3 regions of the Ruegeria sp. AG7 genome follow, and region 2 is predicted to be linked to each of the others. Evidence: riboswitches for the same ligand, from Rfam matches in the RefSeq annotation. Region 2 holds a riboswitch; each other region holds the start of a gene.

Region 1 (2,262 bases), on a different contig from region 2:
TTGGTGAAAGCTCGCGTTCGCCATAGCGTGCGATACCATCGTTAAAGATGTTGATCATCACCGGGTTTATTTCCAGCGGCACCCCGGCGCGGTCGGCGACCTCCTGAAACAGACCGATATCCTTCTTCACCAGATCCATGGTGAAGGAAATATCGCGCGACCCGTTCAAGATGACCTGACTTTCGGTTTCGTGCACGAAGGACGTGCCGGACGAGATTTTGATCGCCTCATAGGTCGTGTTCAGATCCATCCCCGCAGCCTTTGCCGTAACCAGTGCTTCGGCGCAGGTGATCAGGTTGGCGGTGGCAAGATAATTGGTCATCACTTTCAGCACCGAGGCCGAGCCCAGTTCGCCGGTGTGCAAAACCCGACGACCCATTGTCGTCAGGAACGGCAGAATTCGTTCAAACGTTTCCCGGTCACAGCCCGCAAAGATCGAGATATTGCCTGTCGCGGCACGGTGGCACCCGCCAGAAACCGGGCAATCGACGGCCGCACCGCCGCGCGATATGACTTCGGCACCCAGGCGTTTGACTTCGGCCTCGTCGGTGGTCGACATCTCCATCCAGATCTTACCGGGGCCCACTTCGGGCAACATCTCCTGCATGACTGCGTCCGATGCTGCCGGAGACGGCAGACAGGTGATCACCGCATCGCAATCGCGCATCAACTGGGCGGGCCCCTCAGCCGCCTTTGCACCTTTGGCGACAAACTCGGCCACCAGATCCGCGTTCAGGTCATGCACAGTCAGATCAATGCCGTTGCGCAAAAGGGATCCCGAAAGCTTGCCGCCTACGTTACCCAGACCGATAAATCCCACTTTCATATGACGCATCTCCAAGTTCGTCGTTTTCCCGTCATGCGACCACATACCGAACACATTCTTCATGCCGCCGAACGACGCCTACAGGTCGCTTTTTTCTCCTTGGCTTATTTGTTGCGCGCGAACCGCTTGACAAGCGGGTCAGCGGTGCCGCATGTCCCTGTCGTTGGTGTCGGCGACAGCCGATGAAAAGGGAATGCGTCAACGGTTCATCCGCCAAACGCAGCCGCCCCCGCGACCGTGACCGGAGAGGATGCCCAATGCCACTGGCCTGTGCCGGGAAGGCGGGACATCCGACAGAGCGACCGCTCTGGCATCCGCAAGCCGGGAGACCTGCCAACACCCGAAGTTGAAACCGGGCGGGGTGTTCCGGTGTCGGGTCCATGTGCAGACGTGGTGCCCGCATGAAACCCCGTCCCCCGCGAAGAGGATTTGGGGGGATGAGAGACATGACCGAGAACGAACCGGTAGAGCTACTGGTCTGCACGACTTGCCGCCGGGGTCTGCCCGTCGAGGATGACGCTGAGCGTCCCGGCACATTGTTGCACAAGGCCCTGGAACAGGCTGTCCTGCCGGATGGTATCACTCTGAAACAGGTCGAATGCCTTTCGAACTGTGATCAGGGCTGTTCCATCGTTCTTCGGGGCGGGCCGGATCGCTGGACCTTTGTTTACGAGAATCTGAACGAAATCGATCACGTCGATGTCATCATCGATGGCGCGACTAAGTATCTGGCCACAGGCGATGGTCTGGTGAAATGGCGCGACCGTCCTGAACATTTCCGCAAAAACTGCGCCTCGCGCATTCCCCCGATTGGAGCCTGAGATCATGTCGAACCTTGAAAAACTCCCCGTCACTGTGATCACCGGCTTTCTGGGCTCGGGCAAAACCACGCTGGTGCGCCATCTGATGCAGAACCCGCAGGGCAAGCGCCTTGCGATTGTTGTTAACGAGTTTGGCGATGTGGGTGTTGATGGCGACATCCTGAAGTCCTGCGCGATTCCGGAATGCCCTGCGGAAAACATCATGGAACTGGCAAACGGCTGCATCTGCTGCACCGTGGCCGACGATTTCATCCCGACCATCGAGGCGCTGATGGCGCTGGAACCGCGCCCGGATCACATTTTGATCGAAACATCCGGCCTTGCACTGCCCAAACCGCTGCTGAAAGCGTTTGAGTGGCCTGATATCCGTTCGAAAATTACCGTTGATGGCGTTATTGCGCTGGCCGATGCCGAGGCCGTGGCCGCCGGTCGCTTTGCTCCGAACGTTGAAGCGGTGGATGCCCAACGGCTGGCTGATGACTCGATCGACCACGAAACACCCTTGTCCGAGGTGTTCGAGGATCAGATCTCGTGCGCGGATATCATCCTGCTGACCAAGCCCGATCTGGCAGGTCCCGAAGGTGTCGCGAAAGCTAAACAGATCATCGCCGCTGA
Region 2 (2,262 bases):
ACGCAACCATGCCGGTTGTGGCGGCAGTGGCAAAGGCACCGCCGACCCCGCCCCATATCGCACCTTGCAGCGGTGAGCCGTGGGCGATCAGGCGGCTAAAGATCAGTCCGGCCAGAACCGCGGGCAACGCGATGTTCAGGGTGTTGATCCCCAATACCGTCAACCCGCCAAAGCCAAAGAAGACGGCTTGCAGCAAAAGCCCGACGAACAGGGCCGGGAATGCGGCCCACCCCAGCAAAAGCCCGGCCATACCGTTGAGGATCAGGTGCACCGACGACGGACCAATAGGAACATGGATCAGCGATGCCACGAAAAAGCTGGCTGACACCACCCCCGCAGTGGGGATGCGATCAAGATCCAGCGACCTGAGGCCCATGGCAATTCCACCCGCCGCAGCGACGGCACCGCCGATCACAACCGGGTTGGACAAGGCTCCGTCAACGATATGCATCTACGGTTACTCCAAATCCCAGGCGCGGATCCAGATGACCGCGTCCTGGCTGAGTTCTTTGCCATTGTGTTCGGTCACGGGACCGGCGCCGAGCGCTGCAAAACCCCAATATCCGGCTTTTGGAACGCCGAATGTGAAATACCCGTTATCATCCGAAGTTGCGACCAATGCACCACCCGGCAACGGCGAGACGGTCGGGGCCGAAGCAGCCGTGCTTTCCATGTCCGGTTCTGCGGCCATGTACTCGATCTCGATCTCGGCACCCGCAACCGGTTGGCCTTCTGCCATAACTCGACCCGTAAAGGTCGAACCCGCGATGATGTTGGTCGGTTTGTTGAGCGGGATGATCTCAACCGGCAAGCCCACCGGGTTCATCCAGTCGGTCGGCAATTCGTTGCGGTTCAGGAATGCCTTGGCGATCTGCTGGATATAGATATCCTCAGACCCCTCGTAATAGGGCTGGGGAACTGTCACCAGCACATAGTCGCCCGACCGTTTGACCGGAACATAACCCTTGAATGCCGCGCCTTCGTTTTCCCCACCGGTGAAACGCACGGGTTCCAGAGTGTCCAGCAGGTCGGTTTTCTGACCGTTGTGGATCACGTAGAATTCCTGCGGCTTGTCCAGATCCATGACATGCCCGTTCGAGAACGGATGCCAGAAGATCAGCTTGACCGGAACATTCCCCGGTGCGTCGATCATGGTGTCAGAGGTGTATTCCAGCAGGAAATGCGCATTTGCCATCGCTGGAAGCGCCATCGCCACAGCGGCCGCAGAAAGCAGCTTGGTCATCAATAGTCGTCCTTGTCCCATCGTACCAACCCCGGTACGAGATGCGTTTTGACTGCGGGGACGTCCAAGCCGAGCTGCTTTTTCAAGCATCCTGCTCCGACGCACATCCCGTCGCCGATTAGGAGTGCCCTTGTCAAAGGCACATGTCCGGCAGGTATCCTGACTTGCGGGTCAAAGCGTTGGGCTGGCCTTCCCGGATTAACTCCAGTGGCACTTCAGCCCTGCTCGCCGCTTACAGTTGCGGGTGCAGTTGCGGAATTGGGCCAAAGCCCGCACCGCATTCCCTATTGATTCCAGAGCACGCCCCGGAACCGGACATGCCGAGCGGCTTGCCAGACTTCTTCGGCATCCGTCAACGATCAATTGCGCTGGCTGTCAAAAAGTTCAGCGGGCAATGCCCTTTTTCCGGTTGATCCGCTTTGGATACAGGTCGGGGTTTTTCGGGGATGAACCTACCCCTCGAGCAGGTATCTTTCCGACAATGGCAAACTGGCCGCCCCCAATGACCGGGCATCCGGGCCCGCCGCCCCTGCCAGCACCAAGGGCCGTTCAAGCCCGGTCAGGTTCATATGGGATAGTTTGAGCTCAACCCTTTCCACCAGCCGCGCCTTGATATCAGCAGGCATCCAGCCATCAATCTTGACACATTCGAAATCGATCAGGCTGCAAGAAGAGACGATGGCATGGGCGATTCCGTGCGCCGCCTGGTTCAGCCAATTCTCAAGGTGGGTTTCCGGTACGTCCCAATGCCGTGTCGTTTCCCAGATTGAGCCGGCTGTTTCGGCATTCCCACCAACTGCGCGCTCCAGCACATAAAGACTGGCGACATCTATCAATGGTTTCACTCCGCCTGCGTCGTCCGGCACAGGCAATGGACCAAGCGCACCGGCATTTCCCCGCCCTGAAAAGATGGAGCCGTTCAGAACCACCCCGCCCCCGATGAAGAAGCCGACATAGAAATACAGGAAATCTCGTGGGCCTTCTGCAGGGCCAAACACCAGCTCGGCACCGCAGGCCGC
Region 3 (2,262 bases), on a different contig from region 2:
TGGATAACCTGGATGCTGCTCGAGTGCATGCCGAAGAGTATCTGAGGCTGCGGCCAGACGAGTCGCTGTCGAAGATTTCTGAAAGGCTTCCCTACAAAAACAAAGATGATCTAGAGCACCTGATTGAAGGCTTGCGTCGAGCTGGTGTGCCCGAATAACTTGGCTGGCCGGTTTGTTGTCTCAATGACTGCTTCGTCCGCATGTGAGACGCTCGAAACCGGCGCAGCGAAGGTCCGGTTCAGAAAATGATCTTGAAGCCCGGACTGAACGGCAGCTTTCGCCGTTTCGACTCGGGTTTCTCGCGGTCGCAGAGAATAGCCGGTGTCCGCCCACCTTACTAGTTCATGCGTTCCGCAGCATTTGGCACTTTGGGCTCTCAGCAGCCATTCGCTGCACTAGGCTTGAACTTCCGCTCACCCCACCAAAGCCCCCGAACCGCCAGCACCAGCGAACCCCGTCAGCACCCGGGCTAGTCGTCAGCGGTCCAGGTTGGCGGTCTCGTAAGCTATCCCCAAAGCGCCAGTGAGCGGTCGTTCTAGCGGTCAAAATGCCCGGCGCAGAGCTTAGCGAATGCCCGTGCTGACCCGCTGACGCTCCATTCCGCCCGTCGCTTAGCTCAGCAAAATGCCCCCGAAACCGCCCCAGTTTCTCGGGCTTCGCTGAAAAGCCCATAGGTTTCATCGGTCGGCAAGGATTCCTACCACCCCAGCCATGATTTTCCTATATATCACACACCGACGTCCTCGGGGCGGATTGTAGCGCCTTCTCAGCGGCTTGTCTGACGTCAGCACCATGTTGAGACGCGCAGGTTCATGCCCTTGGGAGAAAATGGGAAAGACCCCCGAGTTTTTTCTTGCCGCAGAGTAAGTGTTAAGGTACCCGCGTTTTACCGGTCCCGATGTGGCTAAGAGGGAATCCGAGGTGCCTTTTGGTGCCAACCGGAACTGCCCCCGCAACTGTAGGCGGCGAGCGCTGTCCATTCCGTCACTGGGCCATTTCGGTCTGGGAAGACAGGACAGACAAAGACCCGTCAGTCAGGAGACCTGCCGGTATGAAACCGAAACACACCGGGCGGGGTTGTCCGGGGAGGTTGCCGAAGAAACGCGCCGGGCGGGCTATGTACCACTCTGCGCTCACAGCAGGCAGAAAAGCGTCTGTTGCTTCGGTAAATGCCCATTCACCCGTTCTCTGGTCATTGACACATGGAGATCGATTGTCATGTTTCTACGCACTGGCCTGATTGGCCTTTCCTTGCTGGCTACCAGCGCTGCCGCCGAAGGAAACTTTCCCTTAACCATCGAAAACTGCGGTCACTCGGTCACGTTTGACGCGCCAGTGACGTCGTCAGTCACGGTCGGCCAAGCCGCGACCGAGGTGCTTTATGCGCTGGGTCTGGGCGAGCAGGTTCTTGGAACTTCGGTCTGGTTCAACGAGGTGCTGCCTGAATATGCCGAGGTGAATGCCAAGGTAGAGCGTCTGGCAGACAATGATCCCAGCTTTGAAAGCGTTGTTGCCAAGCGGCCGGGACTGGTCGCAGCGCAATATGAATGGCATGTCGGACCCGAGGGCATCGTCGCCACGCGTGAGCAATTTCACGAACTGGGTATTCCAACTTACGTGATGCCTGCGGATTGCGTCGGCAAAGACAATACGGTCGGCGGCGATGGCACCCGCCTGCAAGCGTTCTCGACCGATACGCTGTATCAGGGTATCGAAGAACTGGCGGCAGCCTTTGATGTGTCCGAACGCGGCACGGACCTGGTTGCCAAGTACAAGGCCCGCGAAGCCGCAGCCGTCGCCAAGGCGCAAGCCGTGAAACTGGACGACGTGTCAGCCGTATTCTGGTTTTCATCTCCTGAAATGGAAAGCGATCCGTTTGTGGCCGGGCAGAAGGGCGCACCGGGATACATGATGAGCACATTGGGCATCCGCAACGTCATCGAGACGGATGAAGAATGGCCAACAGTTGGCTGGGAGACCATTGCCAAGGCCAACCCGACAGTGATCGTGATTGCCAAGATGGACCGCCGTCGCTTTGCTGCGGACGACTACCTGAAAAAGCTGGAGTTCCTGCGCGCTGATCCGGTGACCAGCCAGATGGATGCGGTCAAGAATGACAGGATTGTCGTTATGGATGCGCAGGCCATGGACGCCACCATCCGCGCGATCCCGGCGCTGGAGGATCTGGCCGAGAAGCTGGATACCATCGGAAACAACCTGTGAACGAGGTCGCCGCAATCTTTCGGCAGGGTTTCAAGGCCG

The links. Region 2 has a riboswitch for cobalamin ahead of ACR0BF_RS19300 (DUF4198 domain-containing protein). Riboswitches for the same ligand answer to the same signal wherever they lie in the genome.
Region 1: another riboswitch for cobalamin. It lies ahead of ACR0BF_RS12735 (DUF1636 family protein); the one in region 2 lies ahead of ACR0BF_RS19300 (DUF4198 domain-containing protein).
Region 3: another riboswitch for cobalamin. It lies ahead of ACR0BF_RS16540 (ABC transporter substrate-binding protein); the one in region 2 lies ahead of ACR0BF_RS19300 (DUF4198 domain-containing protein).

The regions. Positions count from the first base shown of each region.
Region 1 covers NZ_JBQFYP010000008.1:126,406-128,667, forward strand. The annotation lists gene ACR0BF_RS12730 (NAD(P)-dependent oxidoreductase) at 1-871, opposite strand, end outside; cobalamin riboswitch at 974-1,178, shown strand; gene ACR0BF_RS12735 (DUF1636 family protein) at 1,273-1,647, shown strand; gene cobW (cobalamin biosynthesis protein CobW) at 1,652-2,262, shown strand, end outside.
Region 2 covers NZ_JBQFYP010000026.1:15,342-17,603, forward strand. The annotation lists gene cbiM (cobalt transporter CbiM) at 1-451, opposite strand, end outside; gene ACR0BF_RS19300 (DUF4198 domain-containing protein) at 458-1,243, opposite strand; cobalamin riboswitch at 1,376-1,574, opposite strand; gene ACR0BF_RS19305 (ROK family transcriptional regulator) at 1,696-2,262, opposite strand, start outside.
Region 3 covers NZ_JBQFYP010000014.1:58,340-60,601, reverse strand. The annotation lists gene ACR0BF_RS16545 (tetratricopeptide repeat protein) at 1-158, shown strand, start outside; cobalamin riboswitch at 874-1,065, shown strand; gene ACR0BF_RS16540 (ABC transporter substrate-binding protein) at 1,219-2,223, shown strand; gene ACR0BF_RS16535 (FecCD family ABC transporter permease) at 2,220-2,262, shown strand, end outside.